DNA from 2 places in the Methylovirgula ligni genome. Region 2 is predicted to be linked to the other one. Evidence: riboswitches for the same ligand, from Rfam matches in the RefSeq annotation. Region 2 holds a riboswitch; the other holds the start of a gene.
The links. Region 2 has a riboswitch for cobalamin ahead of CWB41_RS13510 (aromatic ring-hydroxylating oxygenase subunit alpha). Riboswitches for the same ligand answer to the same signal wherever they lie in the genome.

Region 1 (14,573 bases), 1.4 Mb from region 2:
CGTGCGATGGGTACATCCGGCCGCGTGGTATCGAGATGATAGAGACTTGCTTTGCCGCCGAGATATTTTGTCGCCGCGGCGAAGCCGCCCTCGTGCTCGAAGAACGTACTCGAATCGAGCGCGTCCTGGCCCGGCAAATCCTGGACGTGAACGAAAGCGTCTGCGCCGGCGACGCGTATGCGGAACAGGTCCGTGGCCGCGTATTCATCGCGCCCCAGGGCATGGCCGCTCTCCGCGAGATAGGCGGCAGCAAGATCGTTTTCAGATACCGTGGCATCTTCCGCCAGCATCCGCCCAAGCGAGACGCCATAGGTGCCGGAAGCGGGCCCGAAGATGCGCAGCGTGTCTTGGCCTGCGGCGCGGGCGGCGGCGAGCGGATTGTCTTCTATGGCTTCGTCTTCGGCAGCGACCGCCGCGATCAATTGCTCCATCAAGGCAATCTGCGCCGGGAATACGTCGCGGAAAAGCCCGGAAAGGCGCAAGGTCACGTCGACGCGTGGCCGGTCGAGCGCCGCCGGCGGCAAGATGGTGAAGCCCGTGACCCGCCCGGAGGCCTCGTTCCAGACGGGCACGGCGCCAAGATAGGCAAAAACCTGCGCAAGCTCTTCGCCGCCTGTGCGCATGGAGGCCGAACCCCATAAATCGATTACCAGCTGGCGCGGCCAATCGCCGTGATCCTGGATGTGGCGCGCGATGACGGCCGACGCCGCCCGCTTGCCGATCTCGAAGGCCGTCCGCGTCGGCACCATGCGCGGATCAATGGTGACGAGATTGCGCCCCGTCGGCAGGACATCGAGCCGGCCCCGTGCGGGCGCGCCGGACGGTCCCGGTTCGACAAAGCGTCCGTCGAGCGCGGCGATGAGGCCGGCGATTTCTCGTTCGGCGCAGGCGTCGAGCCGTTTCAGTGCCGCCGCGTCGGCCTGCGTCTCCGCCAGCACGCGCTCGCCTGACGTTGGCGGACGGCCGAATGTGTGCAGGCCTTCGGCGATCCGCATATCCTTGATGTCACAGAGCCAGGCATCGAGCCTGGCGAGGACTTCCTCCTGCGGTGCATCCAGAGCAACGCCGCCTTCGGCCGCCAGCCCGGTCTCCGTCGCACGTGCGAGGATCGTCTCGGCAAGCAGCGCGGCGCGTTTCGGGTCCATCTGTTGCGCCGAAGCGTATTCGTCGAACAAAGCCTCGAACTCGGCAAGATCGCCGACGCGCCCGGCCCGGCCGAGGGGCGGCGTCAGATGGCCGACGATCACCGCCCCGGCGCGCCGCTTGGCCTGCGCAGCCTCACCGGGATTATTGACGATAAACGGATAGATCAGCGGCGTCGGCCCAAGCAATGCCTCCGGCGCACAGGCTTCGGAGAGCGCCGTCGCCTTGCCCGGCAGCCATTCAAGCGTGCCATGCGTACCGAGCTGGATCATCGCGTCGATATGTTCCGCGTGGCGGAGCCACAGGTAAAAAGCGACATAGAAATGCGACGGTGGCAAACGCGCGTCATGATAATCCGCCTTCCGATGCGCTACGCCGCCACGATCCGGCTGGATTGCGACGATCATCTTGCCGCGACGCAGGGCGCGAAATCGAAAGGCCCCCTGACTGACATGCGAATCCATTTCCGGCGGGCCCCAGGCCGCGATGATCGTGGCGCGCAAGGTCTCGGGCAAAACCGCGAATGCGTCCTGATAATCTTCGAGCGATAAGGCTTCCTGCGGCGGTGCTTCGGCGAGAGCGCGGATGAAGGCATCGCTGTCTTCGATCGTCTCGATATCGTATCCCGCCGCCTTGAGACGCATCGCGATTTCCGCAAGGCTCGCCGGCGTATCGAGGCCGACGGCATAGGCGGCGCGACCGGCTTTGACCGGGTAATCGGAGAGGATACAGGCAAGCCGCCTCTCTCCGCGCGGCATCCGCCGCAGCCGTGCCCAGGCCAGAGCCAGGTCGGCGACGAAATCGATCCGTTCTATGTCGGGCTGGTGCGTGACGCGCGTGAATTGCAGCTTTTCGCTGCGTTGGGTCTCTTCCTTGAAGGAAATCGTGCGGGCGATGATGCGGCCGTCGAGTTCCGGCAGGACGACATTCATCGCCAGATCGGCCGCGCCGAGCCCGCGCATATCTTCCATCCACGACGCGCGCGAGGCGCTGGCATGGATCATTTGCAGGATTGGCGCGTCGGCGGCCTCCAGCGGGCTTTGCGTGCGGTCCATCCGCGCGGCGAAGGCGGTCGAATTCAGGATGATGTCGGGCTTCTCCTCGGCGAGAACCGCAGCGAGCCAGGCCGCCGCATCCTCATCCTTGAGGCTCGGCACATAAGCTGCGAGCACGCGCAGGCTGCGCGCCGCCAGGGCGTCGGCAACAGCCAGAATCGGCGCGACATCCCCGGCAAGAAGATAGGCGCGATAGAAGACGATGAAGGCAAGCGGCGCTTCGGTTGCGCCGGTGCGGCACGCGGCGGCGAAGAGCCCGCAAACCGGCGTCGCTTGCGGCTCCGGCAACGGGCTTTGTTCGCCTTCGAGTCTCCGGTCGATCCAGGCAAAAAGATTGGCGAGATTGCCAATCCCGCCGGCCTCGAATGTATGGGCGACGGCGCGCAACGTTTCGACAGGCAAGGTCGATAATTCGTCAAGCCGCGGATCGGGCTGTCCGTCGCCGGAAATAAGCGCGAGATCGAACTTATGCCGCCGCGCCGCGCTTGCGAGTTCCTGCGCGCCATAGCGCCAGTATTCGAGGCCGCCGAGTAGCCGGACGAGCACGAAGCGCGCATTGGCCGCGACCTTCTCGATATAAAGATCGATCGAATAAGGATGCCGCAGCATCGCCAGCGAGGCGAGCCGCGCATCAGTGCTTTCGCACAGATCGAGCGCCGCGGCCGCCAGCCCGAGATCGCTGTCGGAGAAGGACAGAAAGACGACCGCGCCCGGTGTCTGGCCGAGATCGATAGCACTCTGCGCCTCGTCGATCGTTCGCGTCGTCGTACGCAGAAGGTGCATCGGCGCTCAGCCGACGGCGGCGGCGATCGCCGCGCGATCGAGCCCCGCCTCGCCGATGACCACGAGCCGCCCGCGCCGCAGCTCGTCCTTGTGCCAGGGCCTGTCGAAATTCTGGCGAAATCGGCGCCCGACGCCCTGCACCAGCAGCCGCATGGGCTTGCCGGCAACCTCGAAAAATCCTTTCATCCGCAACACATCATGCTGCTCGGCAATCGAGCTCAGCCTGAGGATGAATTGGTCCGGATCACTCAGCGGCCCGACATCGAGAACGAAGCTTTCGAATTCGTCGTGATCGTGCTCGGGCTCGTCGTCGTGATGCGACTTGCGCGTTTCGATCGCGTCTTCGGCGGCCGCTTCCAGACCAAGCAGAAGTTCGGGATCAATGCGTCCCTCGCTCGTCACGACAATCTTGACGGCGGGCGGCAGGATCGCGGCAATCTGGTCCCGCGCCTGTATCTTCTCGTCGGCCGACAGCAGATCGCTCTTGTTGAGGACGACCATATCGGCGCAAAGGAGCTGATCCTCGAAGACTTCTTCCAGCGGATTGTCGTGATCGAGAGACGGATCAGCGGCGCGTTGCGCAGCGACGAGATCGGGATCATCGGCAAATGTCCCCGCAAGAACCGCGGCGCCATCGACCACCGCGACCACGCCGTCGACGGTGAGACGCGAACGGATCGTCGGCCAATCGAAGGCTTTCACCAGCGGCTTCGGCAAGGCGAGGCCCGACGTCTCGATGATGATGTGGTCGGGCTTTTCGCCGCGACTCAGCAAGGCCTCGATGGCCGGCACGAAATCGTCGGCGACCGTGCAGCAGATACAGCCATTGGCGAGCTCGATGATATTGTCTTCCGGGCACGAGGCGACGCCGCAGCTTCGCAGAATCTCGCCGTCGACGCCGACATCGCCGAATTCGTTGATGATCAAGGCCAGACGACGGCCCTGCGCGTGCTCGAGCAGATGGCGGATGAGTGTCGTCTTGCCGGAGCCGAGGAAGCCGGTGATGATCGTTGTTGGAATCTTATGCGTGTCAGGCGCCGCCATCCCATGCTCCGGTCATTATGCGGGGTGAAAGGACCGGCGCAGCGTGCGCGACGCAGCAAGGGCCGCGGCATTTGCTCCGGGACACCCCGCCCGAGGCAAACGGTCAAAGAAGACGGTAGGTCTCCTGGCTCACGGCTCAACACATATGTCACCTGCCTTCCCAAATCGCCTCAGGCAATTCAGTGGCTTTAGGTGACTGCTCGCCGTTCACAGTTGCGGGGGCAGCTGCGGCTTCGAGCATATTGCTTCGACCGCATTCCCTGTTTCCCTTCCTAGGAAGGACCGTCAGCAATATCTTGCCATTGGTGGCCACCGTTGTCAAAACAACGCCTCTCAACGCGGCCGCCGGAGATTTCGTATGATTGCGCAAGACGCACCTGGCCAAACGACGCCCGGGCAGGACGAACGGTACAGGGAAAAGATGCGCAAGCGAAAGGCTGCGCAGGATCTGGAGGTCGCGTCCAAAACGATCGAGAAAGGCTTGCTGATCGTTCATACCGGCCGCGGCAAGGGCAAATCGACGGCGGCTTTCGGGCTTCTCTTGCGGGCGCTGGGGCACAACTGGCGCGTTGGCGTGGTGCAGTTCATCAAGGGCGCATGGTCGACGGGCGAGCGCGACGTGCTGGAGGCGCGCTTTGCCGATCTGGTCTCGTGGCACACGATGGGCGAGGGCTTCACCTGGGAGACCCAGGATCGCGCCCGCGACGTCGCCGCTGCCGAGGCCGCCTGGGCAAAGGCCAAAGCGCTGCTGGATGATCCCGGCATCAAGCTCGTCATCCTCGACGAACTGAACGTCGCCCTGCGCTACGATTATGTGCCGATTGACGACGTCGTTGCGACGCTGATGCAGCGGCGCCCCGGCCTGCATGTCGTCGTCACCGGGCGAAACGCGCCCCCGGCCTTGATCGAAGCGGCGGATCTCGTCACCGAGATGACTCCGGTGAAGCACCACTTTGAAGCTGGGGTCAAAGCTCAGGCCGGAATCGAGTTCTGATGAGCGCCCGGCGTATAATGTTTCAGGGCACCGGCTCCGATGTCGGCAAATCCCTGATCGTTGCCGGACTTGCCCGCGCCTATCGCAAGCGCGGACTTCACGTGTTGCCGTTCAAGCCGCAGAACATGTCCAATAACGCCGCGGTGACGGCGGACGGCGGCGAGATTGGCCGCGCCCAGGCCCTGCAGGCGCGTGCCGCGGGCGTCGCGCCGAGCGTGCACATGAATCCCGTTCTGCTGAAGCCGCAAAGCGAGATCGGCGCGCAGGTGATTGTCCAGGGCCGCGTGCTCGGCGCGGCCAAGGCGCAGGAATTTCAAAGCTGGAAACCCAAGCTGCGCGCGGCGGTGCTGGAAAGTTTTGCGATTCTCGCCGCGCAAGCGGATTTGATTCTCGTCGAGGGTGCCGGCAGCCCCGCCGAAATCAACTTGCGCGCCAACGATATCGCGAACATGGGCTTCGCGCGGGCGGCAGATTGTCCGGTCGTGCTGATCGGTGACATTGATCGCGGCGGTGTGATCGCGCAGATCGCCGGCACGAAACTCGTGCTCGATCCGGATGATGCGGCTTTGATTCGCGGCTTCATCGTCAACAAATTCCGCGGCGACCCAGCGCTCTTCGCGGCTGGAATGGAAGCCATCGAAAAATATTCCGGCTGGCCGGCGCTGGGGCTCGTTCCCTATTTCCCGGACGCGGTCTTGCTGCCCGCCGAGGACGCGGTGCCGCGCCAGCGGTTTGCCTCGCGCGGCGAAAGCCGATCACTCAAGATCGTGGCGCCCGTCCTGCCGCATATCGCCAATTTCGACGATCTTGACCCGCTTGCTGCCGAGCCTGACGTCAACCTGATCATGATCCCGCACGGCGCGCCGTTGCCGGGCGATGCCGATCTGATCGTCCTGCCGGGCTCGAAAGCGACGCGCAGCGATATGGATGCGCTCATCACGGAGGGCTGGGACATCGACATCAAAGCCCATGTCCGGCGCGGGAAGAGGGTGCTCGGGCTCTGCGGCGGCTTTCAATTGCTGGGCCGGCGCATCGCTGATCCCGAGGGAATCGAAGGCGAACCGGGCGAAACGGCGGGGCTCGGTCTGCTCGATGTCGAGACGATCCTTGGCGGCGACAAGACGCTGCTGGCTGTGGCGGGTCGTTCCGTGCCGAATAACGTCCCGTTCAAAGGCTATGAAATGCATGTCGGACGGACGTGGGGACCGGACTGCGCGCGGCCGCTGCACAGACTCGATGATGGCCGGGAAGACGGCGCACGCTCGGCAAACGGTCTTGTCGCCGGTACTTATGTGCATGGCCTCTTTGCCGATGACGCCCAGCGCCACGCCTGGCTCAATTCTCTAGGCGGTGTCGCCTCGGGCCTTGCTTATGAAGATCAGGTCGAACGGATACTCGATAATTTTGCCGCGCATCTTGAAAGCTGTCTGGATCTCGACCGGCTGCTTAGCCTCGCCCGATAAAGACGAGCGCCAGAGCCGCATAAGCTAAGATCTGTAGGGCCGCCGCGCGGCGGAAAAGTGTGAGCGCGCGGCGAATGTCTTTGCAGGTTGCGGCGCGTCGGCCGTCTCCCATGAGGGCGCCGTCGATGACATCTTGACCATAGACTCGCGGTCCCCCGAGTTTGAGGCCGAGCGCACCGGCTATGGCCGCCTCCGGCCATCCCGCGTTTGGTGAGACATGTTTTGGCGCGTCGCGCCAGGCGGCTTTCCAGGCTTCGCGGACCGAAGCCACGCCATCGAAGGACGCCGCGAGCACCAGAAGCAGCGCGCTGAGCCGCGCGGCGGGCAGATTGACGAGATCATCGAGCCGCGCCGATGCCCAGCCGAAATTTATGAAACGCGGCGTGCGATGGCCGATCATGCTGTCGGCCGTGTTGATTGTTTTATAGAGCATCGCACCGGTGAGACCGCCGGCGGCCAGCCAAAAGGCTGGCGCGACAACGCCATCGGAAAAGTTCTCGGCGAGGCTTTCGATCGCGGCCCGCGCGACGCCCGCCTTGTCGAGATCGTCCGTGATACGGCCGACGATCTGGCTGACGGCGCCGCGCGCGGCCTCAAGACTGTCGCGCTCCAGAGCATCGGCAACCGCGCGCACGTGTTCATAGAGAGAACGTTGTGCCAGCAGGCTTGACGCCAATGCGGCGAGAATCAACTCGCCGGCGTAGGAGCCGCCGCAAAGCCAGGAGAAGAGACCGCCGCAGGCGCCCGCGCACGTGAGCCAGAAAATGAGGCTGACGGCGCCCAGAAGCTTCTGGAGTCTCGCAGGGGAGCCAGGGCGATTGAGGCGCGTTTCTGTCACGTGGATCAGCCAGCCGATCCATGTGACGGGGTGGCCCACCGCACGCAGCAAAAAAGCCGGATAGCCAAAGATCGCCTCCAGTGCGAGCGCTACTGCCGTCACGCTGAACGCACTCGCGAGACTCATCGATTTTCCAGCTCACGGGCGCCGGGCGCCGCGACAATCAGAAGGGGGCGATACATGATCCTCCTTTAGCAAAGACCATATACCGCCGCGCGTTCAAAAGGCGGTCAACCTCATCCCGCCGAAGACGCCAATTCCGGGTTGCAAAAAGCTGAACGGGTCTTCGCGGACTCTAGCATCCGGCAGTTGCGTTCAGGCAGCGCAGCGTCCAGCGCCCGCCCTGTGCGTGAAATCTCGAAAATGAGAGCGGCGCAATATCGATCCGCCAAAACGATTTTGGATTGGCATCAAGCGCGAGAACGGCGGCGGCGCGGATCACGGCGGCATGAGTCACGGCAACAATGCGGCCATCGCTGCTGCGGAGAGTGTCAAGCCAGCCGGCGACCCGCGCCAGCAGGCGCGTGACTGATTCCCCGCCATGCGGTGCGGCGCCGGGGTCCGCCATCCACAGAGCGAGAGCTTCGGCGTCCGTGGCTTCCAATCCCGCGAGGGATTTGCCGGCCCAGTCTCGAAGATCGATGTCCGCGAGGCGCGGATCGATCGCGGCATCGAGATGCAGGGCCTGCGCTGTTTGCACGGCCCGAAGCGCAGGGCTTGTCCATGCCGCATCGACAGGCCCGACATGCGCCGCCGCGCTCGCCTTGGCATAGTCCCCCGGCGTCAACGGTTCGTCCAAGGGGAAAGCCGCCGCCCGAGTCGCCGCGGTCGCGGCATGCGCAATCAGGGTAAGGCGGAGGCTCATTCCGATGATCCATTTGACAGACGGGCGGCGAACAACATATCGTCATGGCGATACGGACGTGGAAGCTGGTGAAAGTCCAGCGCGGTCGCGCCACTGTAATCGAGAGCGGAAGTCTCCGGGCTCGAAAGTCAGACCCAGCCGTAGCTTTTTATCCATCCGGCGAGGACGCAGAATCCTCAGGGAGTGATCAATGTCAGATACCACAATCGGTTCCGTTACAGCTACGCCCATCCCGATGGGCGAAATTCTGCCTTGGCTCATTTTTGGCGCTCTCTTGATTCTCGCGATCTATTTCGTCGGGGCCGAGGAAGGCGCGACGTCGATCGTCAAGGGCATGTACGTGCATGAATGGGTGCATGACAGCCGTCATCTGCTCGGCTTCCCCTGCCACTGACGGGGGTCCAAAATGGTCAGCACTCTTCTTGTCCGCGGGATGATCGTCGGTTTCCTCGCGGGACTCCTCGTATTCACCTTCGCCAAAGTTTTTGGCGAGCCACAGGTCGATCGTGCCATCGCCTTCGAATCCGCAATGGATGAGGCGAAGATGAAGGCCGATCTGGCAAAAGGAATTCATGATCCGGAAGAGCCGGAACTCGTAAGCCGGCCCCTGCAGGCAAGCTGGGGATTGCTGACCGGGGTCATGACTTACGCTACAGCTTTTGGCGGTCTGTTTGCCCTGGCGTTTGCCTTCGCCTACGGTCGCGCCAGCTCGCTGAGCCCGCGCGCGGTCTCCGCTCTGTTGGCGCTCACGGGGTTCATAAGCCTTTATGTTGTGCCGAATCTGAAATATCCGGCGAATCCGCCCTCCGTGGGTAATCCGGATACGATCGGAATTCGGACGGGACTCTATTTCGCGATGATGGTCCTGTCGGTCGCCGCCATGATCGGCGCGGCCGTGTTGCGCAAACGTCTGGCTCCCAAATATGGCGCGTGGACAGCGGCGCTCGTCGCGGCGGGCGTCTACCTGTTAGCGGTCATCATCGCCGGTGCGCTGCTGCCGCCGATCAACGAAGTTCCGGCCGATTTCCCCGCCGTCGTACTTTGGCATTTCCGGATCGACTCGCTTGGAATGCAGGCGATCATGTGGGCGACATTCGGCCTTCTCTTCGGCGCTCTGACGGAGAAGGCCTCGGTCGGCCGTCTCTATAAAATCAGCGGTAATGCGAGAACGGCGTGGTGAAGCGGCAAGCTTTTAGTTCTTGCCTTCAGCATCGCACGAGATGACGCGATCAAGACCGATATCACAGTGTAATGCTAGCGATGTCGGTCTATTTTGAAGGAAATATTTCCTTCTAGGAGATTTCATATTCGTCGATTAGCCTTGCCGTTGTTGCATGACATTTGACATGCATTCAGTATCAATGAGCAAGAGCGTTCCCCATGTTCCGCAGTCTTCTCCTTGCCGCCGGTCTTCTCTCGTCTTTCAGTCTTCTCGCGCCCGCTGAGGCGCAGTCGCTGCCCGAAGAGATCGTCAACGCCCTGAATAAAGTCTGGGGCGTGCATCCCGGTTTCCGCGCCAATCATGCCAAGGGCATCGTCGGGCAGGGTACCTTCAAGGCGACCCCCGCAGCCGCGGAGCTGAGTAAAGCCGCGATCTTCTCGGGCGATACGATCCCGGTGACGATTCGCTTCTCCGACAGCGGCGGGTTGCCCAATGTCCCCGACGGTTCGCCCAAGGCGGTGCCGCACGGGCTTTCCATCAAGTTCCATCTCAAGGATGGCAGCGAAACGGATATCGTCATCAACTCGCTGAAGTTCTTTCCCGTCGCAACGGGCGAAGACTTCCGTGATCTTCTGCTCGCCGTTGCGGCGAGCCCGCCCGATGCGCCGAAGCCGACGAAGCTCGATCTCTTCTTCAAGGCGCATCCGCGCGCGCCTGCGGCTTTCGCTGCGCTCCAGCAGCCCGACAGCCTCGCCGACGAGCAATATAATGGCGTCGATGCTTTCGTCTTCGTCGACAAGAGTGGCAAGAAGCAAGCCTTCCGCTACATCGCCGCGCCGGAAAAGCTCGTGCATATCAGCAATGAGGAAGCGGCGAAGAAACAGCCGAATTATCTCTTCGACGAGATTGCCGTGCGCGTCGCGAAACATCCCGTGGTCTTCCATCTGGAGGCGCAGCTCGCCGCGCCCGGCGATGTGACCAAGGACCCGACGGTGCCCTGGCCGGCGGATCGCAAGGTGGTCGATCTCGGCGTGCTGACCATCGACAAGATCGATGCGAACAGCCTCGAAGAACAGAAGAAGCTTCTGTTCCTGCCCGGCGCGCTGATCTCCGGCATCGAGGAATCGGACGATCCGCTCGTCGATGTGCGTGACGGCGCCTATGCCGTCTCCTTCGGCCGCCGCAGCCAATAGTTGCTTTAGGCGGACGGTTATGCGCAAAACGGCGCCATGCCGGCGCCAGACGCAAAAATCGCCATTCGCCCCGCGACGCCAGCCGACGCGGGGCTGATCTTTGCCTTCGTGAGCGAACTCGCCGCTTTCGAGCACTTGTCGCATGAAGTGCAGGCGGACGCAGCAGGGCTCAAGGCGGCCTTGTTCGGCGCCAACCCCCGCGTCTTTGCCGAGATCGCCGAATATGACGGCGCACCGGCCGGCTTCATCCTCTGGTTCTACACATTCTCCAGTTTCGCCGGCCGCCACGGGATCTGGATCGAGGATCTCTACGTTCGGCAGGAATTTCGCGGCAAGGGCCTTGGTGCCACCTTGCTGCACGGGATCGCGCGCCGCTGTGTCGCGGAAAAGCTCGGCCGGCTCGAATGGTCGGTGCTGAACTGGAACGAGACTGCCATCCGCTTTTATCAGAGCGCAGGCGCGCAGCTTAAGTCCGAATGGACCATCTGCCGGATGGAAGGCGCCGCGCTGGCGAAGTTCTCCGCTGAAGTTGAACGCACATGAGCCTGCCTTTGGTCGGAGTCGTCGCCATCGCCGATAACGGCGTGATCGGCCAGGGCAATGCCCTGCCGTGGCATATTTCCGCCGATCTCAAGCGCTTTCGCGCGCTGACGCTCGGCAAGCCGCTGATCATGGGGCGCAAGACTTTCGCCTCGCTGGGCCGGGCGCTGCCGGGACGCGAGACGATCGTCGTGACACGTGATAAAAGCTTCGTGCCTCCGGCCGGTGTTTTCACGGCGGGGGATGTGGATGCGGCTCTGGCGCTTGGCGAATCGCGCGCCAAGGCGCTTGGCGCGCCGGAAATCGTCATCGCTGGCGGCGGCGAAATCTATGCGGCGCTGATCGACCGTCTGGATCGGCTACATGTGACTTACGTGCATCTCGCACCGCCCGGAGATGCTTATTTTCCGGCCATCGACTGGTCACATTGGCGGGAGATTTTCCGCCAGGATCATCCCAAGGGCGAAGGCGCCGATGCAGCCTATGCGTTCGTCGACTATATCCATGCTGATTGAGAGAGACGGCGTGTCGAGGAAGGATTTCTATGCCCTGGAGCAATGACGGCAAGGACGGCGGCTCGTGGAAGCCGAACAATCCCGGGCCGTGGGGTCAGCCGCCGCGGCCCAACCAGGCGGATCTGGAGGAATGGTTGCGTCGGGCGCAGACTCGGCTGCGCGGCTGGCTGCCGGGCGGCGGCATTGGCGGCCAGGCGCTCGTGGCGCTTGGCCTTCTCGGCGTGCTGCTGTGGCTGCTTTCGGGTTTTTATACGGTCGGACCCAACGAAGTCGGCCTCAACATGATCTTTGGCCGCTATACGGGCAAGACAAGCTCGGGCCTCAATTACAATCTGCCCTATCCGATCGGCGCGGTCCAAAAGCTCGCGGTGACGGATCGCAACACGATCAACATTGGTTTCATCACCCGTCAGGATGACCGCACCGGCGAGGAGGCGACCTTCGATCTGCCGGAAGAGAGCCTGATGCTGACCGACGACCAGAATATCGCCGACGTAAAATTCGTGGTGATCTGGCAGATCGACCCCGTGCACCCCGAGAATTATGCCTTCAATGTTGCCGATCCCGACGACACGGTGAAGGCGGTCGCCGAGAGCGCCATGCGCGCCGTGATTGGCCACAGCCTGATCCAGAATATCCTGACCGCCGAGCGCAAGGTGATCGAGCCGGAAGTGCAGGATCAGATGCAGGCGATCCTTGATAGTTACAAAGCCGGCGTCCTCGTCCTGCAGGTGCAATTGCAATCGGTCGATCCGCCGCAGGAGGTTATTGCCGCCTTCCGCGATGTGACCGCGGCGCAGCAGGATCGCGACAGGACGCGCAACGAGGCCGATGCCTATGCCAATCGCGTCGTGCCGGTGGCGCGCGGCCAGGCGGCGGCGATCCGCCAGCAGGCGGAAGGCTATCGCTTGCAGACCGTCGACGAGGCGACCGGACAGGCCTCGCGCTTCTCCCAGGTCGAGACGCAATACAAGAACGCGCCGGCCGTGACGCGTGAGCGCATCTATCTTGAGACGATGGAGAAAATTCTGGGCGACAGCGACAAGGTGCTCGTCGATCAGGGCGGCGGCCCGGGCGTCGTGCCCTATCTTCCGCTGCCGCAGCTTGCGCCAAATTCCGATACCAATGGAGGATCGAAATGAAGAGCGCGACAGGCTTTTTCATCGTCCTTGTTGCCGTCGTGGCCGTCGTCGTCGCGGTTGCGTCGATCTTCACCGTCGGCCAGACCGAGCAGGCGCTGGTCCTGCGCTTCGGCGATCCGGTTGCCGGGCGCGGCCTCGTCACCGAGCCGGGGCTGCATTTCAAGATTCCCTTCATCGAGAATGTCGTCCTGCTCGACAAGCGCATTCTCGATGTCGAGACGCCGACGCAGGAAGTGCTCGCGGCCGACAATACCCGGGTCGAAGTCGATTCTTTCCTGAGATACCGGATCGCCGATCCGCTGAAATTCTATCAGACGGTCGGCGACACAGACCGCGCCGACGTGCAGCTCGGCTATATCCTCAATTCGGCAGTGCGCCGGGTTCTCGGCGACGCCAGCCTCAGCCAGATCGTCAGCGGCCAGCGCGAAGCCCTGATGGGCGCCATCCGCGAGCAGGTCAATCAGCAGACCTCCAAGCTCGGCGTGGCCGCGGTCGATGTGCGCATCCGGCGTACCGACCTGCCGCAGCAGATTTCCGAAAAAGTGTTCAGCCGCATGCAAAGCGAATGGGCGCGCCAGGCGGCGCTTTTTCGCGCGCAAGGAACAGAGCAGGCGCAGGAGATCACCGCCAAGGCCGATCGCGACGCAGTGGTCCTGAAGGCGGACGCGCAGCGTGATGCCGATCAGGTCCGCGGCGCCGGCGATGCCGAGCGCGCGCGCGTCTTCGCGGCAGCCTTCGGCAAGGATCCGGAATTTTTCGCCTTCTACCGCTCGATGCAGGCCTATGTCGCGGGGTTGAAGCCCTCGAACACGCGCTATGTGCTCAGTCCGAAGTCGGCCTTTTTCCGCTACTTCACGCTCTCGGGTGAGACGAGCACGCCGCCGTCCTCTGCCGCGCATTGAACCGCGGCGGCGTGGGGCTTTATGGGTGCCTCAAAATCCGCGTGAACTCGTCCACGCAATGGGCTAGCTTTCGCGCGAGCAGGAGATGTGGATGATTTTGTTCCGGCAAGTGGCGTCTGCTTTTCCCCGCGCGCGGCGTATTCTGGCGGCGGGCGCCATGAGCAGCCTTCTGCTTTGGGGCTTCGCTGAAGCGCTCCCGGCATCCGCTGGCGACCGGCCGGATTCCTTCGCCGATCTCGCCGCCTCGGTCAGCGATGCGGTGGTCAATATTTCCGCGACCCAGACCTACGAGGACAAGGATTCCGCAGGCGGTCCGAATGTCGATCCCGGAACGCCGTTCGACAATCTTTTCGATGAATTTCTACGCCGCCATCAGCAGGGCGGCGACGGCGACGCGGGCCGTCATACGCGCAGCTCGAATTCGCTCGGCTCCGGCTTCGTCATCGATTCGTCCGGCATCATCATCACCAACAATCACGTCATCGCCGATTCGAACGAGGTGACGGTGATCTTCACCGACGGCACGAAGCTGAAGGCGCAGGTCATCGGCAAGGATACGAAGGTCGACGTGGCCGTGCTCAAGGTAAATACGGATCATCCGTTGAAGGCGGTCAAATTCGGCGACAGCGACAAGATGCGCGTTGGCGATTGGGTGATTGCGGTCGGCAATCCCTTCGGTCTTGGGGGCAGCGTGACGGCGGGTATCGTCTCGGCGCGCCACCGCGACATCGATTCCGGCCCCTACGACAATTTCATTCAGACCGACGCGGCCATCAACAAGGGCAATTCGGGCGGCCCGCTGTTCGACATGGACGGCGAGGTCATCGGCATCAATACCGCCATCCTCTCGCCCTCCGGCGGCTCGATCGGCATCGGCTTCGCGACGCCCTCGGACACGGTTATTCCGGTCATCGATCAATTGCGCAAATTTGGC
Region 2 (14,573 bases):
CAAGCCCCTCGCACGCGTTGACGGCCAGATAAAGTTCGAGTTCATAGCTCGCGCCCGCCGATGGATATGGCCTGACAGTGACGCCGCCATCATCGAAGTCAGGTTTGCTCTTTAAGCTCGATATGACGCGAGCGGTCTTTTCAAGAAACCGCGAAAGCTCGGAGAGCGTGATCGGCTGCGAGTCGTCGAAGCTGCGCGTCGAATGACGTTTATCCAGGAGCTGCGCGAACGACGAGATGGCTTCCGGAACCTCTGCCGAGAACTTGCGCAAATCGATCTTCTTTCCGGGCCAGCGAGGTCGCACCGCCGGAAGCGGAGAAACCGCGCCGACATGCGGATAAACCGAGCCCATCGGGTTGGTGTGCCGCCCTGCGGTGCTGCGCGTATGGAAGAGAAGATCGTGGAACTCCCAGAGGACAAGGTCGTGGTCGCTATCCGCCTTGCGAAGATCATTTTCACTGGCGCCGTCGATCTTGAGGACTATTTCGCAGTCCACCAGCAACGCGAGAAAGGCGAGTCCCGGAAAAGTATCCATTTGCCGGAGCTGCTTGACCCGCTGTGGAGTGGCGAGCGTGGCGATGAGGGACGCCAGCCCTGGATCAAGGATTTTGAACAAGGCGCCGGCGCGCGGCGATTCCAGCACCATCTCGGTGCCGCGCCGTCGCATATACGCGAAGCGCGACAGGACAAGCGTGTCGGCGTTTTGGAGCTGTGGGATTTGCGGCCGATAATCGCGAAGCAGAGGTTCGATGACGATCAAGTCGCCGCCGGTTTGCGGGTTTTCGAGCCGGTACTCCAACAAACCAAGCCCTGCCAGACGGCTGGCTAAGAGATCAATCTCCTTGTTCGCCTTGCGCCCCTCTGACGCGAGCGCGCCGAGCGGCACTCCGGTGCGCAGTTTTTGCAGCCAATTCGCCGCGCCGGCTCCGAACACACCGACGCCAAGAGAGTAATTCTCGAATCGCGCGACGATTTCACCGTTCGCATAGGCATCGATCGCCGCGCGATCGGTCAACCGGGCGAAGACGCCTGCCGGTGCGGCCCGACGCACCCTCTTGGATTCGGGAGCGCGCAAGTGAAGGACTCTCAGGTATATGGATGAAGCGGATTGAGCGCGTCTTCCGCGAGTGGCCGCTTGGCCCATCCGAGCTTTACCGGAACATCGTAGAGCCGGCCGGGCGCGAAACGGCGATAGAAATGTCGCAATCCCGGAACGACGACCCGAACGACCGGAGTCTCGATGTCAGGCCGCGTCTGGTCGAGAACGAGGAAATCGAGACCCTGACGCTCGGCGATGCTCACGCACGCCCTCACTTGCTCGTCGGTGTCGAGAAAGCCGAACTTGATATCGAGATCGGGTTGCAGCAGCGGCGCGTCGCTCGGCGACAGATAGGAATGGTCTTCGATACGCAACGGCGTAATCCCGTCGTGGCTCATTTTTTCAAGGGGCCTGCCGCGCATCACCCCGATCGAGAGGAATTGGTTCAGCTCGGTGAGCGTCCGCAATAGAGCGATCCGCGCATCGAAGTGAGAGCCGGAACCGAACTCGATATTTTCCCGGCCATCCTGCATCCATTGCGTCACCGCGACAAAGCTCGGAATGCCGAGATCGCTGGTGATGTCGAGCACCGAAAGGCGGTGTCCGGCGCTCGCCAGGCGCATGCGGAACTCCCGCACGAAAGGATCATCAAAATGGGAAATGTCGACGCCAGGACGCTGCTGGCGATTGTACCACCAGATTGCATAAGCGTCCCGTTCGACGAGTTCGAGAAAGCCTTGCACGATCGCTTCTTCGCGCGTGTTGCCCGCCGCGCAACCGTTGGAATCCGCCAGAAACGCAACCGAGCCCTGATAGAAAAAATAGAGCATGCTGGTCGGCAAATATTTGAAACGTTTGTCGCGCAGCGACCAGACCGGCGACCATTCGATTTTCGCCGATGGATCGAAAAGCACCGGGCTTAACGCCACGTCCCCCGCGTTGACCGCCGGACCCGTGCCGCGCTGGTATTGCAGGTCGCTGTACAGCAGCACCTCATTCGGAGGTATGGCCTCGCCGGGCGCAAAATCCGTGAATCTCTTTGCCGCTCGGATTTCGTCGCCCTGAAAAATCCCGGAATAGCGTTCGATCGCTTCCATAAGCGCGCTCGCCTCGCCTTGCTCGGCGGTGCTGCCTTTGCCGAAGCTGCAGCCGTTCAATCCCCCTCTCAGCTCATAAATCGACTTCGCGGGCGCCGAGAAATTATGCCGCGCGATAAAATTGGTGCTGAGCGGCAAATCCCCTTCGATGCGCTCGAGGCGCGACACGACGCCGGTTAGGGGACTCACATGTTTGCGGAAACGCGCGACCGTGTCGCGCGGCGAGACGGTTCTAAAGCCGCCGCTTGTCATGACCGGCCGCGCGCCCGTCCCCAGAGAGACCGGCGCCGCCGCTCGCCGCGGATCGCGCGCCTTCCGCCGTCCGCAGGCCGGACATTGCGGGCGGCGCGCCACGTGATGCCTGACGACGGTCGAACCGAGGAGATCGAGGCTGATGACATTGTTGTTCAGGTCGGTACGAAAATCGCTGGCAAATGCCTTGGCGATTTCGAGCGCGGCGAGCTCTATGGCGCTCTGGCCAACCGTATGCCGGGCGAGCGGCGAAACCGCGAGGCACCGCGCTTCGCCGCGCTCGAGCATGGCCTTGACCTCCCGGTTTCGGATCATCCGATCGGCAAGACATCTCCAGCATGCGCCATCGCCGGGGGTGAACACCGGGCCAACCAGAGGAAAGATTCCGGACGGCTGCGCCAGCACCCAAGGCGTGCCGTCCGCCAAATGCTCTTGGTTCAATTTGAGCAGGCGCGTATCGAAATAATCGTTTACGAGCGTGACGGTAATGTCGGGTGAGCGCTTGACGACGCGCGCGCTGAGCGCGCCCAACGCGGTCTCGAGTTCCGGTCCGCCCTCGACGTCGAGCGCCTGTATCCGCACACGACGCTTCTGAAGATTTTTCTTCGCGGCTTCCGGCTGTATGCCCAGGCTTGCCCAATAGGCGGCGGCAATGTCGTGCGAAGAATTCGTCGCGGTGATTACATAACCGCGTTCAACAAGCCTCTCCAGGGCTTCTCGAATTTGGGGTGCTGCAAAATCACGCTCCAGCTTGCGAATGAGACCCCGAACGCTTAACCCGCCCTCCGTTATCGCGGCGGCGAGTGCGCAATAGAGTTCACCATAGAGAAGGAACTTCCGGTCCTCCGAATAGAGGCACACCGTGTCGGCGGCCACCAGATAGACGGAGAAATGCGGCGCGAATTGCAGAACCGCGGTGTCGCGCAGGGCAAGACTGTTTGGGTTACCGCCGGTCATGGATCAGTATGCGCACCCCAGCCGAAACTCGCAATGCCGCGGCAAGCAGAGATTTTTCCATTGTCAGGCTGTCGGGGGTCTTTGCGCAAGTCGCGCTTGTTCGGTGCTGTCTGAAGCAGCAAGCGACCTTATCCCCTTAATCGGAACGCGGCCGCTTGAAGTCGGCCGCGTCCGATCCTTGTGCAGACCGCTAGCAGGTCGGCCAGCAACCACCCCACGACAGGCAGCAACCGCCGCCGCCGGCGCAGCCACAGCCGCCGATGCCGCAACCACAGCCGCCGCAGCCTCTCCAGCCACCGCAACCGCCGTGTCCGCATCCACCGCAGCCGCCATGTCCACAGCCGCCGTGCCCGCATCCACCGTGGCCACAGCCGCCGTGTCCACAGCCGCCGTGTCCGCAGCCACCATGTCCACCGCCGCCATGTCCGCAGCCGCAGCCACCGCGGGCAAGCTGGATGCCCAACTGGGGTGTTTCGGGGCTTTCCGGGTTGAAGACGTGGAAGGTCGCCAGACTGACGTCGGAGATCTCCTCATCGTAGAAAGTCGGCGGGTTAAAGGCTCCCACAAATTGCGCGGGTAGCGCGGCTGCCGATCCGCCAGCCGTTGCGGTCAAAGACACGCCGGCGATTCCCAGCACGGACGCGGTCTTGTTCGATCGTTTCGTCTTGGAAATGTGCTTCGTTTGCGGCATAGCGACGGCCTTTTCGCTTCGCGTCGCACAATAAGCGACGGGCACAACCTTGTAGCAGCTTTTGTTCGCTTTTGATAGCCGTGAGAAAAAAATTGCCTAATTTTGAGGGTGCCACGGGATCAATCGACTTCGTCAAAAGACGGCAATGATCTTGGGCATCCCGTCCGGCGCGAGGACGTCACTCTGATTGGCGTCCCAGCGCCGCGACTGTGAGCGGAAAACGAAAGCCCCTTCCCTCCTCGGCCGACCGCACACGTTTCGAAGGTCAGACAAAACTTCCCGATCGCAAGGGACAATCTTGGCTCTTTAGATATTTTTTCTCATTACGAGAGCACGTTTTCTAAAGGTTAGTTTCAGATCGAAGCGCACGCCTTTGGCAGCGGTCCCGGCGGCTTCAATTTTGCGCCGCCGCCGACACTCTGCGAATAGAGCGCCACGCTGTTGTCGCCGTTGATGACGATCGAGCCGGAATTCGTGACGTTGACCGTGCCGCCCGAGCCTGTCGCGCCGTTCTGGCCGCCCGCCCGCCGGTACGCAACCCTTACTGCGCGGCTCAAATCGCCCGCCACACGGCTCGGTCATTTCAACTTGCCGCCACGTGACAAGGCGAGCAGCAAAGGCCGGGTGTTCTTCTTTCGATCTTCCGTTACGTAATGTTTCTCGCGGGGTGTATACAAATGACCATAGTCGAAATAAGAGCAGGCGGATGTAATGATAATGTCATAATTGATTTGCTGATAAAGATATTGGTCTGATCCGGAGGCTTTGTTTATGAGACAAGTGCAGAATTTGATTTTGGGAATTTTATTCCTCGCGTTGCTCGGGCCGGCCTCCGCCCAGACTGCCTTGCATCCAAGACATCATGTAAAGGCGCCCAGAGTGGCGGCCGGGCCCGAGTCGGCCTCGGCAGGAGATGCCGCCGCGGCAAAGCCCGGCACAGCCGGGACCGCCAATTGGGCGACCCGTTGTTCGAGCGCGACGCGCGGGGCGCCGCTCGATTGCTCCATCGAGCAATCCGCGGTGTTGACGAAGACCGGGCAGCTCATCGTGCTCGTCAGCATTCGTATTCCCGCCCAGCCGCGCTCGCCGGTCATTCTCGTTCAAATTCCGCTCGGCGTGTTTCTTCCCGGCGGCGTGCGGTTGCAGGTGGACAACGGCAGTGTCGAGACGTTTGCCCTGCAGACGTGCGAACAGCGTGGCTGTTTCGCCGGCGGCGCCATTTCGGCCGATCTTCTGCGGGCGCTGATCAACGGGCACAATCTAAAGGTCTCGTTCCAGGATCTGCAGCGGCAGGCGCTGAACATTTCGCTGCCGCTCGGCGATTTCGGCCCGGCCTACGAGAAGATCAAATAGCCGGCCGATTCGATTCCATCTCCTCTGCGCAGGCGCCGGCTATCGCCCTACTCCAGCGCAGCGCGCCGGCGTTCCGATATCCGAGGTAAGGCACCCGTGCCGGACCACCGATAAGCTTGACTCATCAATCCAATCACCCATATTCGAAGCGTCGTGGTCTTCGGCGAATTTATTCGCGCGAAGCTAAGAGGGAAGCCGGTGCACGATCGGACGGGAATCGTTCGAGAGCCAAGCCGGCGCTGCCCCCGCAACTGTGAGTGGCGAGCAAAGTCCATCGGTGTCACTGGGATATGATCCTGGGAAGACGGACTCAAGCAGCGACCCGCGAGTCAGGAGACCTGCCGCGACAAGATATCGTCCACGGGCGGGGTGTCCCAGTGGCGCGCTCGACTTCGGCGGCACGCCGCGAAGTTCCAGCCGCGTCGCTTGTTCATCGTCGCCCGTATTTGAGGGTGACGCGATGCTTCCAGGTTCCCAATTTCGGTTTTTGCAGAGTTTTGCCGAGCGCCCCGCTTTATATCAAGCCGGGGAACGCTGATGCTTGAACGCACAGATGCGGCAGCGCCGACGTCCAGCGTCGATCTTCGTAAGGTTGGTGCACATCCCGATCATTGGTATCCGCTTGCGTGGTCGCGCGAGGTTAAGGTCGAGCGGCCTTTCGCCGCGAGTTTTGCGGGGGAACCGATTGTACTCGTCCGTCCCAAAAGCGGGGCGGTTTTCGCGCTGGAAGACCGCTGCGCGCATCGGCAAGTGCCGTTATCGAAAGGCGTCGTGAATGGAGACTCCGTGCGATGCTGTTATCATGGCTGGAGTTACGACGCGTCCGGCCGCTGCGTCGACGTTCCTTATCTCGGCAAAGGCAAGCTGCCGAATGGCGTCAAGGCTTATCCGTGCCACGAGGTCGATGGCCTGATATTCGTGTGGCCCGGATCAAAGCCTCCGGTGGCACCTCCGAAGGCGATCGGTGCGGCGGGCGATAAATCCTACAAGACGCGCCTCTTCGGCAAGATTGTCGCCTGCCATTACACGTTCATGCATGAAAACCTGATGGACATGAATCATCAGTTCTTGCATCGCCGCACGACGGGCAAGGTTTTTCCCCGCTATCTCGACCGGCGTCTGGGCGACGATTGGATGGAGGTTGATTACGCCTTCATGCGTCCCGATCAAAAACCACCGCTCGGTGAGGCGGTCATCGTCGGGAGCCTGCGCGGAGAGTCCAAATCCTCTCAGGACTTGATGACCATCCGCACCAGCTATCCGCATCAGTCTCTCAAATTCTGGATCGCCGACGGAAGCCCGGCGCTTGATGTCTGGCTCGGCTACACGCCCGTCGATAAAGCGCAGCGGCAAAATCGAACCTTTATCGTCCTCTCGGTGCGCCGACCGAAAATATCAAAGCTGCTCGATGTGGTCTGGCCGGTGCTGGCCTGGTTCACCAACCGCGTCTTCGCCGAGGATTGTTCGATCGTCGAGATGGAACAGGTCGCTCATGACGACCAGGGCGCCGATTGGAATCAGGAAGTGTTTCCGCCCATCCAGGATCTGCGGAAATTGCTTGCCGAGAATGGCGACTTGGAATGTTATTGATCGGGTCGGTTCTCGCGGAGCCTATTCGTGTTGCCGGGTGGGCGCCTTAGGGCGCCGCCTCTTCGCTCAAAAAGCGAGCGATGTCGCGCGCAACATCCGCCTGCATACGAGCGCGCTCTGATGCGCCCTCGCTCGGCTTGTCATCGCCGTCCGGGTCAAGCGCGGCTTTATCCAGACTGATGGCGGCCTGATCGCGAAGCGCGGCATAGGCCAGTACGCGCTCGATGCAACGCTGACGCTCAGTTGAAATGGCTTTTTCGATCGCGGACCCCGGCGCGGATATATCGGTCATCCTCGTGCCCTCCTTTGCCAGCGCGTCACTCTCGCGATGGTGCGCTCGAATAGTGCGCTCTCAGCGGCTGGAGCCATCTATCCGGCCTGGATAACTCCAAGGAAGGCTATTGCGCCTTTTCGCCCAATCTGTGTCCGCGACAGGACCGGTTGCGAAGCTTTTTCATGCAAGCAGCGCAAAGAAAAACCGGCGAAAAATCCGCCGGTTTTGAAGTTGGAGGGAGAGGAGTTCAATATTTGGCCGTCACCAGCGGCGGGGCCGGCGGCGGCGCATCGTCCAGCGTCGCCTTGACGCCGACGAAGGCTTCGAAGGGCGGTGCGAGCGTGACCGCACGCGGATTGTCCGAGCAGAACAGACCCGTGGTGCATTCGCCGGTTAGCTGGTTCGTCGTCGAGTCGGTCTCGTAGAGCGTGCCGTAGGTCGCACCGCGATAGTTGAGCGCGTTGTTGATCAGACCGTAGAGCTGGATGTTTTTGGTGATCTGATAGGACGTGCGCAGGTTGAGCGTGGCGAAGCCCGAGAGCGGTCCCAGCGCATTGTTCTCGTCGCCAAAATAATACTGGCTTGAGCGATAGACGAGGCTGGCGCCAATTTTCCAGCCCTGCAGAACTTCGTAATCTCCGCCGATCTTGAACTTGTGGTTCGGGATGCCCGGCAGATTGTCACCGGGCTCGACCTGGATATCGCCGAAGTTCGGTGAATCCGGATCTTGGACGGAAGATGGATTGTTGGGCGACGAAAGGAGGATCGCCGACTGGAACGTCGCCTTGATGTAGGAATAGCTGGCGTAAGCGTCCCATCTGTCGGTGGTATAGGTAGCGCCGATATCGACACCCTCGCGCAGCGTATTGCCCGCGTTGGTGTAGTAGCCGAATCCGGTGACTTCGCTCGGTACGCTGTAGATGTCGTTCGAGTTGACGGTGTGATAGCCGCTGATGCTCCAGTCGAGGCGGCCGGGCGCCGCCGCCCAGGCGATCTGATTGCTGCCCTTGAAGCCGGCTTCGAACGTCCGGGCGACGATCTGCTTCAGCGGCGGATCGGCGACGAGGAAATTGTCGATCATGCACGGTGCATCGGGGCTCGAGCAGCCGAGTTCGAGCGGCGTCGGTGCGCGGTTGGCTTCCGAATAGCTGCCGTAGACGGAGATCTCGGGCGTGATCAGATAGCTCAGGCCGACGACCGGATTGATGCGGTTGAAATTGTGCGAGCCGTTGAGATCAGGGTTCTGCCCGGTCTGGTCGGCGAGTGTGATCTGCGCGTCGTTGAAGCGCGCGCCGACATGCAGGCCCAATCTGTCGGTGATGTCGAAATTGTCGAGCACATAGACGCCGAGATAGGTGTTCTGCGTCCGGACATCGCTAGGCGAGACATCGTACCCGGGCTCGTTGATATATTCGCTGCTCCACGGAACGGCGAAATTCGCCGGCAAGGTGGACAATGTGCTGCTGCCGGTGAAATGCGTCCAGCCGTTGTCGATGCTGACGCCGCCGGTGATGGTGTTGTTGTGGCCGAAAATCTTGTCGGTATCGGTCAATTGCGCCGTCGCGCCGGTGCTCAGCGTGCGTGTCCAGTTGCTGTCGATCTCACCCAAGGGTGTGCCGGGATCCGCCGTCCCGCCAAGCGGATCGCGCAGACCGGCAATCGGCGTCGGCGTATCATCATTGCTGTTACACACATCCACGTTGCCGCAGGAGAAGAAGTCGCTGATGTTGCCGTCGTGGTGCGCTTGGGCATAGCTGCGGAAATAGGCGTTGCCGTTGAACGTCAATGTCGGGGTGATGTGCGATTCGTCCGTCAGCGTGACCATCTCGGCGGTCGTGTCGGTCGTCTGCGGCGTGGTGAAAACGGCCCACGGATTTTCGCTGGCGAGTTCCGCCGGTGTCGTGCCGGCGACACCGAGGCCGTCCGCGCCACCCGTCATGGTCAAATGAACTTCATTGCCTTCGGCCCGGTAGCCGATGTCGCCATAGGCGCGCTCGGCGTCCGATTGGCCGAAATAGCGATAGCCGTTGGTGCGAATGCCGTCGATGTCGACGTAATAGGCCCAATTGCCCTTGTTGACGCCGTATTGCGCCGAGCCCTGGGCAGTGAAATCGCTGCCGCCTTGGAGATCGACTTCCGTACCCTGCCAGTTGAAACCGTTCTTCATTTGAATGACCACCGCGCCCGCGAGCGCGTTAAGGCCGAAGACCGGATTGCCGGTGACGATCTGCGCCTGACTGATGGCGGATGGCGGGATCAGATCCCAGTTGACGACATCGCCGTAGGATTCGTTGATGCGCACGCCGTTCATATAGACGGCAAGGCCCTCGGGTGTGCCGGGCACCGGTGTCGCCGTCTCACCGCGGAAGTCGACCGATTGCGCCAGCGGACTGCCGATTGAATCGGTGACGGACACGCCCGGGGTGCGGATCGCCAAAGCATCCTGGAGCGTTTGCTGGTTGAGCTGGCCGATTTGCTGGCCGCTCAGCGTCTGGGTTTCGCTTGGCACGTCCAATGTGCTGGTGTCGCCGCCGAGCGGCGTTGTGGCGACAACATCGACCTCCGGTAACTCGCCGCCTGCCTGAGTGGCGGCGCCTGACGTTGTCGCGCTTTGTGCGAAGGATGGTACAGGCAGCGCAAAAAGCGCAGCAGAGGCCAATGCCGTGGTTAGATAGAAGCTTGCCCGACTCGACAGCATTTTTCCCCCCTGGAAAGCAGTGTTCGAGAAATACGTTTATTCCAAAACCGTATGGGAGAGCTTCTTTCCGCACTAGTGCAAACCAGCAACAGCGACGGCTAACCCGTTATAATTGCTGTAGAAACTTTTCCGCTAGCGATGGGAGCTTATGCCAGTACGGCTGGGGAAATTTTCCCGATGGCATCGGCGGACGGAGATGCAAAATCTGGAAAAAAGCCAGCAATTACGCGAGCCTATCAAAAATCGTCGCGAGGCTCAGAAGCTCATTTAACGCCGGGATTCGGCGCACTTTTCCCGCGTATCGTCTAGACGAAAGGTGACAATAATGGACGCTGAAGGCCCCGAAGGGCGCTCCAGCTCTATTCCCGGCGCACAGACGATGCCGACGGCGAATCACCTCAGGGGCAAACGTCCCAGAAGCCCTGGGTCCGCGATGGGTCGGTATAATACCAGCAATAGCCGTCGCCGGGCGGCGAGCCGGCCCAGGACGCCGCAGCCGCCGCACCGACGAAGCCGAGGGCCGCGCCTGCTGCGATCGCGCCGCCGACGCCCCAATAGGCACCGACCGGCCGATACCAGCCGCCACTCCAGTGATAGCCGCCGCCATGCCAGCCACCGGCTCCGTGCCAGGTTCTCCCATGATAACCGCCGCCATGATGGCCACCGCCGCCGGGACGTCCCCCACCTGGACGCCCGCCAGGCCGGCCGCCGCCATGATGGCCGCCTCCTGGGCGCCCTCCGCCGGGCCGACCACCGTGATGGCCACCGCCGGGACGACCGCCGCCATGCCAGCCGCCTCCGCCACGATGCCCACCGCCGCCTCTATGGCCGCCTCCGTGGAAGCCTCGTCCGCCACCGCCGCCCCGGCCGCCGCGCGCCTGCGACATGTCGGGGGCGATCATCATCACCGCCGCAAATAAACTAAGGGCAACAGCGAAGACATTCGGCTTCATCTTTACCTCCCTCTGGGCATCGAAGATCGACGTTCGGCATCGTTCGATTCAAACCATACTGCGTTTCAGAGCAATATCCACGGGCTCTTGAGCTTATCGTTTACGTCGGTCGTTCGGGCGCGGCTGGGGGCGCCTTGACGGTGGCGACAATAATCGCCGAAAAGCCTGGGCGCCCGCTCGATCGCCGCCCGGCGATCGCGGCACGACTTTGAGACGATCAAATAGCTGGCAGGTTTGATTCCATCGCGCCGCAAAGCGCGCTAGCCTCCGGCCGACAAACCGGGATTTAAGGAGTTGCAATGCCTAACGCCGCCGCCCTCGCCGCGCTCGAAAAAGAGATCGCCGACGTTCGCGAAAACATCCGCGACCTGACCGAGCAGGCCGCCGCCTATTCCGGTGCGGAAGACGATGCCCTCTCCGCCGATCGTATCGCCGAGCAGGAGGCCCTGCTCGCCCGGCTGCAAAAAGAACGCGACGCGCTGGCGCGCTGAATTACGCCTTGCCGGCGACCTTCAGCCAGCGCAGATCGGTCGGCGGCCATGCGGCCGCCGCGATTGCCGTCTGCAACGCCTCGACGTCGTTGTCCGCGCGCGGCTCCCAGCCGCAGGGGCATGTGTCGGCATGGCGATGGACGGTTGCCACCTCTTTGTAAATCGCCCCGACAGCCATGGCGGCAAGACCGAGGACCGTCATGGGCCTCAGCCGCGTCGTCTGCATGATATTGCAGAAGGCGCAAAGCACCGCTTGACGCATTTTCTCACGCGCCGTTTCTTCTTCGCTCTTGCCGTCGTCCCGCATTGGTGTGCTCCGTCGCCGCATATGTACTGCGAGCGAGCGTAGAGGCCTCGGGATATATCCGCAAGCATATGATTTTATTTGATAAATGGAATAATTCGAAACTAAGTTTCAAGCCGCGCGCAGGGCCGCCGTGGCGGTATCGATGAGGCGCAGATCGTTGCCTTCGATGACAAGCGCCGTGAGCTTGCCGGTGGCATAGGCCGCCGTATCGATGCCGATGCGGTTGCGGCGGCGTTCCACATCGCGGACGGGCGTGTGGCCATGCACGATAACCTTGCCGAAATCGCCGTCGTGACGCAGGAAGTCCTGACGAATCCAGAGCAGATCCTTTTCCGACTGGCGATCGAGATCGATGCCCGGCCGCACGCCGGCATGGGCGAAAAAGAAATCGCCGCAGGAAAATGATAACTTGAGCCCGCGGAAGAATTCGAGATGCTCGGCAGGTAAGGCCGCCGCGAAGGCGCGGCCGAGATCGCTGAGCTTGCTGCCCGCGCCATCGGCCGAGGTGAGGCCATAGGACGCCAAGGTCTCGACCCCGTGCATCAGCAGCCAATCGCCTATGGACGTGGGCTCATCCAGCGCCTGAAGCAGCAAGGCATCGTGATTGCCTTTCAGCGCCACGAGTTCGCGGCATTTCGCCCGCGCGAGAATGGCGTCGATCACCGCGCGGGAGGCCGGCCCGCGATCGACATAGTCGCCGAGCATGACATGCAACGCGCGTGGCGTAGGCCGGCGGGCAAGATCGGCGTCGATCAGGCCGAACAGCCGTTCCAGCAGGTCGGCACGGCCATGCACGTCGCCGATCGCATAGATGCGCAGCCCGTCAGGCAAGCGCGGCTGGCGCTGGTGAGATCGGAGCTTGGAACCTGAGCGCATCGGCAAAGCCTCCCTGATCCCTGCCGCCATAATAGTGCGATTTTAGGTGATTCGAGGGTCGGTTGCTTCCCCCTTTTCGGCCAGCTTGCCTCTCTTCGGCGCTTGCATTACATAGGAAAGACCATTCGTTTTTCGCGAGGCTCGCGTGCGTCTGTGCGCCGATCATCAGCAGCTTGAGGGCTTGGCAGCTTTGCCGGCTTCGCTGTCGCTCGGCCTGCTTCTGCTTACCAGCCCCTGAGCGCCGGCCGGGCCTTGCCCGGGCACTCAGGGGAGCGTCGCACCAATCAAGCAGCCAGTTCCAATTTCAGATTCGAGCACTCCAATGAACGATTCCGTGCAAGCCAACGGCGCCAAGCCGGCCGATAAAGACCGCGTTTTGATCTTCGACACCACGTTGCGCGACGGCGAGCAATGCCCCGGCGCGACCATGACCTTCGAGGCCAAACTCGAAGTCGCACATCTGCTCGACACGATGGGCGTCGATATTATCGAAGCGGGCTTCCCCATCGCCTCGGAGGGTGATTTCGAGGCCGTTTCCGAAATCGCCAAGCGCACCAAGCGGGCGCGCGTCGCGGGGCTTGCCCGCGCCATCGAGCGCGATATTGCCCGCGCCGGCGAGGCGGTGCGCCATGCCGTGCTGCCCCGCATCCATACGTTCGTTTCAACCTCGCCGATCCATCTCGAACACCAGATGAACAAGAGCGCCGAGGACGTGCTCGAAATCATCGCCCGGACGGTGACGCAGGCCCGCAACCTTGTCGACGATGTCGAATGGTCGGCGATGGACGCGACGCGCACGCCGATCGACTATCTCTGCCGCTGCGTCGAGGCGGCGATCAAGGCTGGCGCCACGACGATCAACCTGCCCGATACGGTGGGCTATGCCATTCCGAGCGAATATGCCGCCATGTTCGCGACGGTGCGCGACCGCGTGCCGAACGCCGACAAGGCCATTTTCTCGGTCCATTGCCACGACGATCTCGGCCTCGCCGTCGCCAACACTTTGGCGGGCATCGGCGCAGGCGCGCGGCAGGTCGAATGCACGATCAACGGGCTCGGCGAGCGCGCCGGTAATGCCGCGCTGGAAGAAGTCGTAATGGCTCTGAAGACGCGCGCCGACAAGCTGCCCTATTACAGCAACGTCGATTCGACGATGCTCACCCGCGCCTCGAAGCTCGTCTCGGCCGTCAGCTCGTTTCCGGTGCAATACAACAAGGCGATCATCGGCCGCAACGCCTTCGCGCATGAGAGCGGCATCCATCAGGATGGCATTTTGAAGAATGCCCAGACCTACGAGATCATGACGCCGGAGAGCGTCGGCGTCAGCAAGAGCTCGCTCGTCATGGGCAAGCATTCGGGCCGCCACGCCTTCCGCGAGAAGCTGCGCGAATTGGGCTACGAGCTCGGCGAGAACGCGCTGCAGGATGCCTTCACCCGCTTCAAGAATCTCGCCGACCGCAAGAAGACGGTCTACGACGAGGATCTGATCGCGCTGGTCGATGACGAACTGGTCAGCGCGCATGAGCGGATCAAGCTGGTCTCGCTCGCCGTGATGGCCGGCACGGGCGGCCCGCAATCGGCGGCGCTGACGCTCGATGTCGAGGGCACGCAGAAGACCTTCCAGGCGACAGGCAACGGGCCGGTCGATGCGATCTTCAACGCCATCCGCGCGCTGGTGCCGCACGAGGCCGTGCTGGAGCTCTATCAGGTCCATGCCGTCACGCAGGGCACCGATGCGCAGGCGGAAGTCACGGTCAAACTGGCCGAGGGCGGCCGCTCCGTGACCGCGCGCGGCGCCGATCCGGACACGCTCGTCGCCTCGGCGCGGGCCTATATCGCGGCGCTCAACAAGCTCGCCGCGCTGCACCGGCGCAGCCAGGAGAGCAAGGCGGGCTGATCCCTGCCCGCCTCCGTCAAACGGATTTTTCCCCAAGCGCCGCGAATGGCTTGCGCGGCGCGCAATGTTCGCTTACATGCTGCCGGCGCGCCGCGTTC

Region 1: it holds a riboswitch for cobalamin, as region 2 does, so the genes downstream of both, cobW (cobalamin biosynthesis protein CobW) here and CWB41_RS13510 (aromatic ring-hydroxylating oxygenase subunit alpha) in region 2, are expected to answer to the same signal.

What each region holds. Positions count from the first base shown of each region.
Region 1 is NZ_CP025086.1:1,363,325-1,377,897, forward strand. It holds gene cobN (cobaltochelatase subunit CobN) at 1-2,981, opposite strand, end outside; gene cobW (cobalamin biosynthesis protein CobW) at 2,988-4,025, opposite strand; cobalamin riboswitch at 4,123-4,327, opposite strand; gene cobO (cob(I)yrinic acid a,c-diamide adenosyltransferase) at 4,384-5,019, shown strand; gene CWB41_RS06650 (cobyric acid synthase) at 5,019-6,482, shown strand; gene cbiB (adenosylcobinamide-phosphate synthase CbiB) at 6,466-7,446, opposite strand; gene CWB41_RS06660 (histidine phosphatase family protein) at 7,616-8,185, opposite strand; gene CWB41_RS06665 (CbtB domain-containing protein) at 8,376-8,579, shown strand; gene CWB41_RS06670 (CbtA family protein) at 8,592-9,365, shown strand; gene CWB41_RS06675 (catalase family peroxidase) at 9,566-10,540, shown strand; gene CWB41_RS06680 (GNAT family N-acetyltransferase) at 10,577-11,083, shown strand; gene CWB41_RS06685 (dihydrofolate reductase) at 11,080-11,595, shown strand; gene hflK (FtsH protease activity modulator HflK) at 11,625-12,737, shown strand; gene hflC (protease modulator HflC) at 12,734-13,639, shown strand; gene CWB41_RS06700 (Do family serine endopeptidase) at 13,797-14,573, shown strand, end outside.
Region 2 is NZ_CP025086.1:2,813,300-2,827,872, reverse strand. It holds gene CWB41_RS13530 (SagB/ThcOx family dehydrogenase) at 1-1,051, opposite strand, end outside; gene CWB41_RS13525 (TOMM precursor leader peptide-binding protein) at 1,087-3,345, opposite strand; gene CWB41_RS13520 (hypothetical protein) at 4,390-4,593, opposite strand; gene CWB41_RS13515 (invasion associated locus B family protein) at 4,916-5,389, shown strand; cobalamin riboswitch at 5,527-5,749, shown strand; gene CWB41_RS13510 (aromatic ring-hydroxylating oxygenase subunit alpha) at 5,927-6,979, shown strand; gene CWB41_RS13505 (hypothetical protein) at 7,026-7,271, opposite strand; gene CWB41_RS13500 (TonB-dependent receptor) at 7,501-9,951, opposite strand; gene CWB41_RS16225 (hypothetical protein) at 10,350-10,904, opposite strand; gene CWB41_RS13490 (hypothetical protein) at 11,204-11,395, shown strand; gene CWB41_RS13485 (hypothetical protein) at 11,397-11,702, opposite strand; gene CWB41_RS13480 (metallophosphoesterase family protein) at 11,811-12,533, opposite strand; gene CWB41_RS13475 (2-isopropylmalate synthase) at 12,901-14,475, shown strand.